DNA from 3 places in the Robertmurraya sp. FSL R5-0851 genome. Region 1 is predicted to be linked to each of the others. Evidence: predicted binding sites of a transcription regulator. Region 1 holds the regulator's gene; each other region holds the start of a gene.
What was found. The regulator Rex, encoded in region 1, represses fermentation and respiration genes when NADH is low (regulators of the CRP and FNR family bind a similar motif). The targets are predictions, from matches to a motif close to TTGTGAAATATTTCACAA.
Positions count from the first base shown of each region.

Region 1 (4,281 bases):
TTACACCATCGTTTGTAATAAGTGGTGAACCGAATTTCTTTTCAAGAACCACGTTACGTCCTTTTGGTCCTAATGTTACTTTTACCGCATTTGCAAGTGCATCTACCCCACGAAGCATCGAGCGGCGTGCGTCTTCACTAAACTTAATTTCTTTAGCCATTGTAAAATACCCTCCTCGAGTTTTTTCAATCTATTCTGTCTTCGTTTAGTTTTTAAATAAGAAAATCTCTACTCTTATCCAAGAATAGCAAGAATATCGTTTTCACGTAGAATTAAGTACTCTTTTCCTTCGTACTTCACTTCTGTGCCAGCGTATTTTGAGAAGATAATGCGGTCGTCCACAGAAACTTCAAGAGCTACACGCTCACCGCTTTCAAGTACGCGGCCAGTGCCGACAGCAACTACTTTGCCTTCTTGAGGCTTCTCTTTAGCAGAGTCTGGTAGTACAATACCGCTTGCCGTTTTTTCTTCCGTTTCAACTAGCTCAATTACAATGCGATCACCTAGTGGCTTTAACAAGTGAAACAACCTCCTCAAATATATGAAAGATTTTTATTATTAGCACTCACTTAACTAGAGTGCTAACACAACTATTATATTAATGAATCTCTACCTTTTTTGCAAGCGAGAAACCGCTTTTTTTTATAAATTTTTTGTAAAAGTCCCCCCATAACTTGTTAATTGTACAACCTTACTAAGTATGTACTTTTCCACCTATTCTATCCATATAATGCTAAAATACGGACGATAATTCTTCTTATTTGATACAACCTGATGTTTACGAGTAGAATAACTATATTGGATGGAAAAGGAGACTTGTTTTGAAACGTGAATATTGGATTATATTAATTGCTTATATTGCTATGCAGCTTTCAAGCTTTATTGGTGTCCCTATCACCTCTCTGATACTAGAACTGATTGGTTTTGAAACCCATCACTCTCAAGGGTTCGCAGGGGTCACTTGGCTTGTCATAAGCTTTTCGCTCACACTTGTGATTGTCCTGATGTTGTTGCGTAATGAGATGGTAAACACAAATGAAGTAAGAAGCGGAGCCAGCTTAGGTCGATCGATCCTTTGGTCTATCACAGGTGTCTTTCTTGCCCTATTTGCCCAAGCCTTTGCTGCAAATATTGAACGTTTGATTGGTATTGATGTTGGTTCTGAAAATACGCAACAGATTCTACGCATCATTGAGTCCTTTCCTATTATGATTGTCGTGAGCTCAGTGATTGGTCCTATATTAGAAGAAATTGTTTTTCGTAAGATCATTTTTGGGGCTTTTTATAAGCGATTTAACTTTTTTCTATCAGCCTTGCTTAGCTCCGTTATTTTTTCTTTTGCCCATATGGAGCCGGAGCACACTCTACTTTATTCCGCAATGGGATTCACCTTTGCGTATTTGTATGTAAAAACCAATCGGATTCTCGTTCCGATCGTTGCTCACGTATCGATGAATACGTTCGTTGTTCTTGTGCAATCCGTATTTAAGGAAGACTTAGAAAAATTAATCAAACAAGCAGAACAAATGCAAAGCTTTATTGGAGGATTCTTCTTATGAGACAGTCACCTTTATTTTCAGGAATTATATACATCATCTTAGGTGCTCTGTTCACAGTGTTTGCCATACAGGACTTACAGCAAAATGGAGAGTGGGGCTTTTTCACCTACCTGCTTGTCTTGCTAGCGACCTTTGATATTGGTTCAGGCATTCGGATGATTCTTTTACATTTTAAAATTAAAGAGATCAAGAAAGAGCAAAAGAAATAGCCGCTCCACTAAGGGGCGGCTTACTGTTTATTCTTCTACCATTTCTTCATCCATTGAATAATGCTTTAAAAAGTACACCAGTGACTGTAACTCAATAGCCAGATCAATATGGTGAACCCTGATGGATGAGGGAACCGTTAATCGGGCCGGGGTAAAGTTTAAAATGCCTCTCACCGATCCTTGAACCATTCGATCGGTAATGGATTGTGCAACCGGTGCTGGAACCGTTAATATCGCGACCTGAATGTCTTCTTTTTCAATAACTTCTTCTAGATCATCCATATGGTAGACGGGCACTTCACCAATTTTTGTGCCTACCTTCTCTTCTATCACATCAAATGCAACCGCAATTTTGGTATTATTATTCTTTAAGAAGTTATAGTTTAAAAATGCTGTCCCAAGATTCCCGACCCCAATTAACGCAACCTTCGTTAATTCATCTTGGTCGAGTGTTTTACGGAAAAAGGATAATAAATAGTTTACATTGTAACCGTATCCCTTTTTACCTAAGGCTCCAAAGTATGAAAAATCTCTTCGGATTGTTGCAGAATCGACCTTCACCGCCTCACTTAGTTCAGCCGATGAAACGCGTTGCTTTCCTGATGAGTGTAAACTATTTAAAAAGCGATAATACAATGGTAGTCTTTTCGCCGTTGCTTGTGGGATTTTCATTGATTCATTACTCATCGTTCTTCCCCTACCTTCTACCTTTAACTAATATAGTCTCTCTTCTCTCTTAAAGTCACCGTTTTTACCACCTGTCTTTTCAACCAGGTATGTTTTCCCGATAACCATTCCTTTATCTACTGCTTTACACATATCATACACGGTAAGCGCGCAAACAGAAGCAGCTGTTAACGCTTCCATTTCTACACCTGTATTCCCTTTTGTCTTTACACTAGCAGAAATATGTAGAGTATGGCAATTGTTATCTGATTCCCAATCAAAAGAAATATCAACACCTGTGAGTGGAATAGGGTGACACATTGGAATAATATCCCATGTTTTTTTACTAGCCATAACAGCTGCAACCTGTGCGACTGCTAACACATCCCCCTTTTTCATTTGGTTATGTGTGATTCGATCATATATCTCTTGATTAACTGTGATACTAGAGTGGGCAATGGCCGTCCGTACCGTTTCGGGCTTATCACTCACATCTACCATTTTTGCTCTGCCTTCTTTATTAAAATGAGTGAACTCTGACATCTATTATACACCTCTTTCAAAATCATACACTATTTTCCTCATTTTGTGTGAAAACATTGTAACATAGTTCACAACTCATATCATTGCTCATCCGTATTGAATGCGATACACTAACCGTAGAAGTATAGAGGTGAAATCAATGATACTACTACAAGTAAACCAGCTTTCCAAGTCTTATGGGGCTGACCTTATTTTATCGAATATAAAACTAGAAGTTCAAACAAGAGACCGTATTGCCTTAGTAGGTAGAAACGGGGCCGGGAAATCTACATTACTCAAGATTATTGCCGGTCACCTTTCCTATGAATCAGGTGATTTAATCAAGCCCAAACATGTAACGATCGGGTACTTGGCTCAGAACACAGGTCTTGTTTCCGGATTATCCATTTGGGAAGAAATGCTTACCGTGTTTGAACATGTCATGAAACAAGAGCGGGAACTTCGTAAGCTTGAGGAAAAAATGGCTGATCCTACCGTATTTGAAGATGCTACTTTGTACGAGCGAACAATCAAGGAATATGACCATCTCCAAAATGAGTTTAAGGAGAATGGGGGCTACCAGTACGAGTCAGATATACGTTCTGTCCTACATGGCTTGAACTTCCACTCATTCGATTACTCTACGAAAATTGATAGCTTAAGTGGTGGCCAGAAAACTCGTTTAGCTCTTGCGAAGTTGTTATTAACCAAGCCTGATATTCTTATCTTGGACGAACCTACCAACCATTTAGATATCGATACGTTGTCTTGGCTAGAGCAATATCTTACTGGCTACTCAGGTGCCATCTTAATCGTATCCCACGATCGCTACTTTTTAGACAAAGTGGTCAATCAAGTGTACGAAATTTCTAGGAATCAAATCAGCAAATTCTCAGGAAACTACAGCTCTTATCTTGAACAAAAAGCCGAAAACTACGAGCGTGATCTCAAACAATACGAGAAACAACAAGATGAAATAGCCAAACTACAGGACTTTATTCAAAAAAATCTTGCTCGTGCATCGACCACCAAGCGAGCCCAAAGTAGAAGGAAGACGCTTGAGAGAATGCAAGTTATGGACAAACCTCTTGGAGATGAAAAGTCCGCCTCCTTCGGTTTTGATATTGAAAAGCAAAGTGGCAATGAAGTGTTAAATGTCCACTCCCTAGCAGTTGGTTATCATGATGAACGAATAGCTGAGGAACTTTCCCTCCGAATTACTAGAGGAGATTCCGTTGCCTTAGTTGGACCAAATGGGATTGGAAAATCAACCTTACTCAAAACCATCCAAGGTACGTTACAACCGTTAGAAGGACAAGTTCATT
Region 1 is NZ_JBBOOE010000001.1:264,773-269,053, reverse strand. It holds gene groL (chaperonin GroEL) at 1-160, opposite strand, end outside; gene groES (co-chaperone GroES) at 235-519, opposite strand; gene MKX65_RS01500 (CPBP family glutamic-type intramembrane protease) at 822-1,559, shown strand; gene MKX65_RS01495 (YdiK family protein) at 1,556-1,768, shown strand; gene MKX65_RS01490 (redox-sensing transcriptional repressor Rex) at 1,796-2,455, opposite strand; gene moaC (cyclic pyranopterin monophosphate synthase MoaC) at 2,483-2,977, opposite strand; gene MKX65_RS01480 (ABC-F family ATP-binding cassette domain-containing protein) at 3,117-4,281, shown strand, end outside.

Region 2 (4,281 bases), 2.5 Mb from region 1:
TGTTAATCCAAGTTGACCATTAGAAGCAGTTGTTGCTAACGTTTGCCTTGATTCATTCACAAAACCCGTCTTACCACCTGTAATACCTTCGAATGGAATTTCTCCCTTCAGTAGTAAATGATGTGTTAGTAAGGTTGTATCCCATGATTGACCATCCCATTCCAAATCTTTTGTTCCGAAAATTTCTTTAAATGTTTCATTCTTTAGTGCGTAATTCGTGATTAGCCCTAAATCATACGCTGTTGTATAGTGGTTTTCATCAAAAAGTCCATGCGGGTTCGTGAAATGAGTATCCTTAACACCAACCTCATTTCTTAGAAATTCATTGATGTGTTTTTCGTATGTGTCCATACTGCCGTCAATATGAAGGGCAATAGCTGCAGCTGCATCATTTCCTGAATTAATAAGCATCCCTTGAATTAATTTCTTTAGTGTAACTTCTTCTCCCTCATTTAAATATACTTTTGTTCCCTCAACTTCAATAGCCTCATTATTTACTTTTACTATTTCATCTACTTTTGCAGATTGAATTGCGTAAATGGCAGTTGCAATTTTTGTTAAACTAGCAGGATACATACGTTCATGCTCGTTTTTTGAGTAAAGGACCGCATTGGATTGTGAGTCCATTAATATTACCGAATCGCTTATAATGGACAGCTCGTCCATTTCGTCAGCAAACACTTGATTTGAACTTAATGCAAGGATAGTTAGAAAAATAAAAGATAGTTTTTTAAACACTGTATGCACACACCTTGTTTGAAATCAGTCTTTTTCGATTGTACCAAAAAATTTAGCATGTAAGCGTATAAATTATGCATTTGTTACGAAATTGAAAAACTAGGTAATATTTCGTGCTTTATAACGAAAAACCGATACTTAGGTCGTAAATTTACATTCATAGAAAAAGTATAGACAAGTTTCCATTACCTTGATGCATATAAATTAGTAGAAATAAATTTTTTGGAGGGGTACGATGCAGTTTCTAGTAGTCAAAAAACGTTCTCTAATATTTTCACTTCTTTTGTTAGGTTTGGTTTTCTCCGCCTCCCTTTGGATTTATTTAAACATGGGAAGCGAGGCAGTCGTTCAAACATCAGTAAATGATTCTACGAGAGAAATTCATTTAGTCACTGGCGAGTTTGAAGCGACTACTAAAGATGGAAAAGAAATTGAAGCCTATCGCTTTGACCCGGGGACCATCTTTCTACAAAAGGGTGAGAAGGTAAAATTAAAGATTATGGGAATAAACGGTGCTAATCATCCATTTATTATTGAAGGCACAGACATTAGCGGTAAAATTCTTCAAGGAGAAGAAACTGAACTAGATCTTCAGTTTCAAAAGAAGGGTGTCTATCGATTGGTTTGCTTAACCCACCATGATTCAGATTCAAACGGACCAATGACAGCCTATATCGTTGTAAATTAACACTTGTTGACGATTGTGTGTAAAACGCACAGTCGTTTTTTATGTTCCACCAAACTGTCAAAATATCTACATAACCTAATTGACCACGAAGAGATTTCTCACGTTACAATAGTGATATTAAAAATAACTTTTTGTATAACAGATTTTATTTTTCATCAAATCATTATAGTACAGTTTTCTTTTTTTACTATTCCATCACATAACAAACCTCTGAAAAACCTAATGTTCATAACATTGTCAAAATGTCACCTAGATTATGTGATGTATTTCACTAATTATCTGTTATACTTCAAGTATGATGTATTTGTATCATCTGTTATATAAACATTTACTAAGAGGTGGACTCAAATGGAACAGTGGAAAGGTTTTTCAGAAGGCACTTGGAGTAAAGAAGTAAACGTTAGAGACTTTATACTAAGAAACTTTAAAACGTACGAAGGAAATGATTCCTTCCTTGCAGGCCCTACTGAGGCAACAACAAAATTATGGGATCAAGTAATGGATTTAACAAAACAAGAAAGAGAAAACGGTGGCGTCCTTGATATGGATACCGAAATCGTATCTACCATTGTTTCTCATGGCGCAGGCTACTTAAATCAAGATTTAGAAAAAGTAGTGGGTGTCCAAACTGACAAACCGTTCAAACGCTCCCTACAGCCATTTGGCGGAATTCGTATGGCACAACAATCATGTGAATCTTATGGTTTTGAGTTAAATAAGGATGTTGAAAAAATCTTTACTGACTATCGTAAAACACATAACCAAGGTGTATTCGATGCTTACACCGATGAAATGAAAATGGCACGTAAGGTTGGTATCATTACAGGTTTACCGGATGCATACGGACGTGGCCGTATTATCGGTGACTACCGACGTATTGCTTTATATGGTGTAGACTTCTTAATTCAAGAAAAGAAAAAGGATCTAGCTGGTACTACTTCAGTTATGAAGGAATCTGTTATTCAGCTTCGTGAAGAATTGTCAGAGCAGGTTCGTGCCCTTAACGAATTAAAAAAATTAGCTGCAAGCTACGGATTTGATATTTCTAGACCAGCTACTACAGCTACAGAAGCTTTCCAATGGCTATACTTTGGATACTTGGCAGCAATTAAAGAACAAAACGGAGCTGCAATGAGTCTAGGGCGCGTTTCAACTTTCTTAGATATTTATATTGAAAGAGATTTAGAAAACGGTGTACTTACAGAGCAAGAGGCACAAGAATTGGTTGATCACTTCGTTATGAAGCTACGTCTTGTAAAATTTGCTCGTACTCCTGACTATAACGAACTATTTAGTGGAGACCCAACGTGGGTAACGGAGTCAATCGGTGGTGTAGCAAATGACGGACGTGCATTAGTAACGAAAAACTCTTTCCGTTTCTTGCATACTCTTACTAATCTAGGACCGGCACCAGAACCAAACTTAACAGTACTTTGGTCTACTCGCCTTCCTGAAGGCTTCAAAAAGTTCTGTGCGAAAATGTCAATCGAAACAAGTTCAATTCAATATGAAAATGACGATATTATGCGCCCAGAATGGGGCGATGATTACGGAATTGCATGCTGTGTATCAGCAATGGAAATTGGTAAGCAAATGCAGTTCTTCGGTGCTCGTGCAAACCTTGCAAAAGCACTGCTATATGCGATCAATGGTGGTAAAGACGAAAAACATAAACTTCAAGTAGCTCCAGAGTTCTCCCCTATCACTTCTGAAGTACTAGACTATGAAGAAGTAATGGCGAAATTTGATTCTACCATAGATTGGTTAGCTGGTCTTTACATTAATACACTAAACATCATCCACTATATGCATGATAAGTATAGCTATGAAAGAATTGAGATGGCTCTTCACGATACAAACATTCTTCGTACTATGGCAACAGGTATTGCTGGACTAAGTGTTGTTGCTGACTCATTAAGTGCGATAAAATACGCTCAAGTTCGTCCCGTTCGTGACGAAAACGGTATTGCTGTTGACTTTGAAATAGAAGGCGACTTCCCTAAATACGGAAACAATGATGATCGCGTGGACAGCATCGCTGTTGATTTAGTTGAGCGTTTCATGAAAAAGCTTAAAAAACACGAAACATATAGAAACTCTATGACTACTATGTCTATTTTAACAATCACTTCTAACGTGGTGTATGGTAAGAAAACAGGTAACACACCTGATGGTCGTCGCGCTGGTGAGCCATTTGCTCCTGGTGCAAACCCGATGCATGGTCGTGATACAAAAGGAACTCTAGCTTCTCTTGCATCTGTTGCTAAGCTTCCTTATGCTTACTCATTAGACGGTATTTCAAATACTTTCTCAATTGTACCAAAAGCCTTAGGGAAAGATGACGACAGCCGTGAACTGAATCTTGTAAGTATTCTTGATGGTTATTCAATTAAGCAAGGACATCACTTAAACGTAAACGTATTTAATCGTGAAACATTGCTTGATGCTATGGAGCACCCAGAAGAATATCCACAATTAACGATTCGTGTATCTGGTTACGCAGTTAACTTTATTAAGTTAACAAGAGAACAACAAATGGATGTTATAAACAGAACATTCCATGGTTCACTATAAAAAAATGATGTAGGGAGATTGCAAACATCTCCCTACCTGATAAATGAGAGGAGTTTTTCATCATGAACGGAAACATTCATTCAATCGAAACATTTGGAACAGTAGACGGACCTGGAATTCGCTATGTCGTATTTACACAAGGCTGCTTGCTTCGTTGCCAATTTTGTCATAATGCGGATACTTGGGAAATCGGAACTGGAAAACAGATGTCTGTTTCCGAAATCATCGATGATTTAAAAACATACTTACCTTTCATCGAGTCATCAGGTGGTGGAATTACT
Region 2 is NZ_JBBOOE010000001.1:2,735,577-2,739,857, forward strand. It holds gene MKX65_RS14015 (D-alanyl-D-alanine carboxypeptidase family protein) at 1-738, opposite strand, end outside; gene MKX65_RS14020 (cupredoxin domain-containing protein) at 974-1,426, shown strand; gene pflB (formate C-acetyltransferase) at 1,775-4,000, shown strand; gene pflA (pyruvate formate-lyase-activating protein) at 4,063-4,281, shown strand, end outside.
Region 2: the regulator Rex is predicted to act here: its motif matches at 1,683-1,700, upstream of pflB (formate C-acetyltransferase).

Region 3 (4,281 bases), 120 kb from region 1:
ACTTTTTTGGCTCTAAACGGGAAGAACTTTAAAACTGAAAATTCAGTCAGTATTTATGCAACACTAGTGTTAAAAATTAATGATAAAAAACTTAAAGATGATAGAATTCCTCCTAAACCTATAAAATGAAGGCTCAAAAAATTCAATCAAACGTTTGATTGAATTTTTTAAATTATTTTCAACAAATGAATTATTATTCTAAAGACTGATCAGATACTTTCTGAGAAAAGCTTTATTGTTACCCCTTTCACGATTTATTTCGGCTAAAAAAATATCGTCTCGTTCGCATAACAATGATAGAATATTGCATATATTTTTATAATTATGCTTTTACTATAATAAAGGAGGAAACCTATTTGTCGAATGAATTTTACCAAGCGATCTCCATTGCCATCTACATGGCGGGGATGCTACTAATTGGTTGGTATTCTTACAGAAAAACTAGTAATCTGACGGACTATATGTTAGGCGGACGCTCACTAGGCCCTGCCGTAACCGCACTAAGTGCCGGTGCCGCCGACATGAGTGGTTGGTTATTAATGGGGTTACCTGGAGCCATTTATGTTAATGGCATGGTCGATGCCTGGATTGCCATCGGACTTACCATTGGAGCCTACCTTAACTGGGTTCTTGTTGCTCCAAGACTTCGTTCTTATACTCAAGTGGCAAACGACTCGATTACGATTCCTGGTTACTTAGAGAATCGATTTAAAGATCAAACGATGCTGCTTCGAATCGTGTCTGGTCTTGTTATTCTCGTTTTCTTTACGTTTTATGTTTCTTCCGGAATGGTCTCAGGGGGCATATTTTTCCAGAGCTCTTTCGGTGTTAGCTATCATACCGGTTTATTGATCGTATCTGCTGTTGTAGTTGCCTACACCTTATTTGGTGGGTTCTTGGCCGTCAGTTATACCGACTTTATTCAAGGACTTATGATGCTCCTTGCACTTATTTTTGTCCCTATTATTGGGGTATTTGCAACAGGTGGACCTTCTGAAACGTTTGAAACGGTTCGACTTGTGAATCCAAACTTCTTGGATTTATTAAAAGGTGCTAGCTTCATCGGAGTTGTGTCGGCTATGGCATGGGGATTAGGATACTTTGGCCAGCCACATATCATTGTACGCTTTATGGCCATCACTACGGTTAAAGAAATAAAGAGTGCCCGCCGTATTGGGATGACATGGATGATTTTCTCTCTACTCGGAACCATCCTTACAGCGATGATTGGGATTGCGTATTTTAAAAAGAATCCTGAGTTAACCCTTTCTAATCCAGAAGCCGTCTTTATTGAACTTGGACAATACTTGTTCCATCCAATCATTGCCGGTTTCCTATTAGCTGCGGTCTTAGCCGCGATCATGAGCACGATTTCATCTCAGCTCATTGTAACTTCAAGTGCTCTTATTGAAGATTAGTACAAAGTGTTATTAAAGAAAGAAGCTTCCGACAAGCATTATGTATTATTGGGAAGATTAGCTGTATTAACCGTGGCTGTAGTTGCCCTTTTATTAGCTCTAGATCAAGACAATACGATTCTTTCACTTGTTGCCTATGCTTGGGCAGGCTTTGGCGCGTCCTTTGGTCCTGTTATTATTCTCAGTCTCTTCTGGAAAAAGATGACGAACTGGGGAGCCATCTCAGGTATTATCACCGGTGCCATTACGGTAATTCTATGGAAACAAGCTGAGGGCGGAATTTTTGACTTATACGAAATTGTTCCTGGCTTCCTCCTCAATGCAATCGTTGCGATTATCGTAAGCATCCTTACATTTAAACAAAACGATCAAATTGAAAAAGAATTTAATGAAAGTATCGCGTTATTAAAAGAAGAGAAATAATTTTCAAACAACTCATTCGACAGCGAATGGGTTGTTTTTTTGTCGGAAATATTCTTTTCCTGGGAAATACAGGCTTATTTCCAGAGAACTTGTCTAATCCTGTTGTTCATAAAAGTGACATAGTTCACACTTCGGTCAATAAGCTTTTAACAAACTGTGAACGATTGTTTTTCCCTATGGTTATTACTATGGTCACATCGTATATTATGAGTGTAATCATCAATTAAATCCTTTTTGAAAGGCGGAATCATTTATGTTTAATCAATTTTTAAGAGAAAACAAGATTTCTGCAGCTCTTCTTACTCTATTACGTGTGTATCTCGGCTACGCTTGGATGACAGCAGGCTGGGGCAAAATAACTGGCGGGTTTGATGCTGCTGGATTTTTAAAAGGTTCTATTGCAAACCCTGTCGCTGGTCCAGATGGAATTGTGTATGGCTGGTATGTATCTTTCCTTGAAGGTGTGGCACTACCGAACGTGGATCTATTTAATTTCCTTGTACCTTGGGGCGAGTTTTTAGTAGGATTAGGCTTAATTCTTGGGTGCTTTACAAGTGTAGCGATGTTCTTCGGTTTAGTCATGAACTTCTCTTTCATGTTAGCAGGTACCGTATCTCATAACCCTACAGACATACTAATGGGTGTAATCATTCTTACTGCCGGATTCAATGCAGGACGTTACGGCTTAGACTACTATGTGGTCCCTTTCCTTCGCAAAACGGTTTTCAAAAAAGGCGCCGATCTTCTTCAACAAAAAGCCTAACCGAAACTAATAAATGAAAAGACAAAACCTATATTATATATGTTTAATAGGTTTTGTCTTTTGTTGTTTAACTAACATACCCGTCATTATTGTTTAAAATTAATTGTTCAATTGCATAGGCAACTCCATGTTCATTATTGGAATGTGTATGGAACTGTGCGATTTCTTTGACGGTGGATACTGCATTCCCCATCGCTACGCCGCAACCTGCATATTCAATCATGGTTAAATCATTCTCGCCGTCTCCAATACAGATGACTTCTTCGCGAGCAATTCCTAATTTTTCAGCAAGGAGCTTTACGGCATTTCCTTTACTCACACTCGGATGTAAGATTTCATAAAAGTAAGGAGTACTTCTCACCATCGTATATTTTTCCTTAAGCTCTATAGGAATCGAAGCAATCGTTTTATCTAATTGTTCTGGATCTCCAGCAAACATTACTTTAGGAATTAAAATATCTGTTGGTACTTCTTCCATTTCACGATAATGTAATGGCACATTATTCACAAACGATTCTAAAACGGTATATGGACTGATATCCTTATTCGGAGTGTATATTCTTTGCGTATCAGAAAAATGCATGGATGTCTCTAGTTCCTGACTGACTTTGTAGAGTGTCAATAAGTCTTCACGTGTCAATGATATTTCTGATAATACTTCCTTTGTTTCTGAATGCTGAACAAGGGCCCCGTTAAATGTAATGACAAACTGGTTATGAAGATCGAGTTCTTCAATGAATTCATGCACCCCACCGATAGGTCTTCCAGTACAAATAACCACTTTGACTCCTTTTCGTTTTGCTGCTTGGATTGCTTCATTTACTTCCTTTGTTACCTCCTTTCGATCATTAAGTAAGGTTCTATCAATATCAATAGCTAGCAATTTATACATGTTAATCCTTCACTCCAGTGCTGTTGATCTACAAGATTAGATTTCCAATCCCCCACAATAAAACAAAACTTATTAATATCGTTAAATTAAAAACAATTCTAGATATTGCTTCTCCATCACTCTCTTTGATAATATTACATCGTTTTAATAGATAACCTAACGAAATAATGATAATTGAAAAGATGAATTGATCGTTAAAATTGGACAACAGAACATTCCTCTATTCTTTATAGTAATGAATAAAAAGGATGAGTTGAGATGATAAAACAAGGGATAGTCCGCTCTTGAACTATCCCTTTAAAACCTATGCTTCCACTTTTGTAAAGAATTGTGGTAAATGCTCTTTGTGTGCTTCTAGCATTTCATCTAAGATTTCTTTAGCTACTTTATCTCCAGGTACCAGAGGGTTAATAGTCATAGCTAGTAAAGCAGTTTTGTAATCCCCAGTAACCGCAGCTTCAGCGCTTACTCTTTCAAAGGATTTAATTTGTTGGACCAATCCGTTCACAGCAACAGGAAGTTCTCCAACTGCAAATGGTTTAGGGCCGTCTTTTGTGATTACACAGTTTACTTCAACAGCTGAATCATCAGGAATTCCTTGGATGGCTCCGTTGTTTCTAGTATTAACTGGTTGTATGTCGCCTTTGTCATTGTAAATAGAATTGATTAAACTACAAGCAGCATCACTATAATAAGCACCGCCACGCTTTTCTAATTGAGGTGGCTTAATGTCTAGATTCGTGTCTTTGTATAACTCAAACAGTTCTGTTTCTAAAGCTTTTACT
Region 3 is NZ_JBBOOE010000001.1:387,418-391,698, reverse strand. It holds partial or broken gene putP (sodium/proline symporter PutP) at 357-1,841, shown strand; gene MKX65_RS02030 (DoxX family membrane protein) at 2,095-2,604, shown strand; gene yidA (sugar-phosphatase) at 2,672-3,496, opposite strand; gene MKX65_RS02020 (family 4 glycosyl hydrolase) at 3,801-4,281, opposite strand, start outside.
Region 3: the regulator Rex is predicted to act here: its motif matches at 1,954-1,971, upstream of MKX65_RS02030 (DoxX family membrane protein).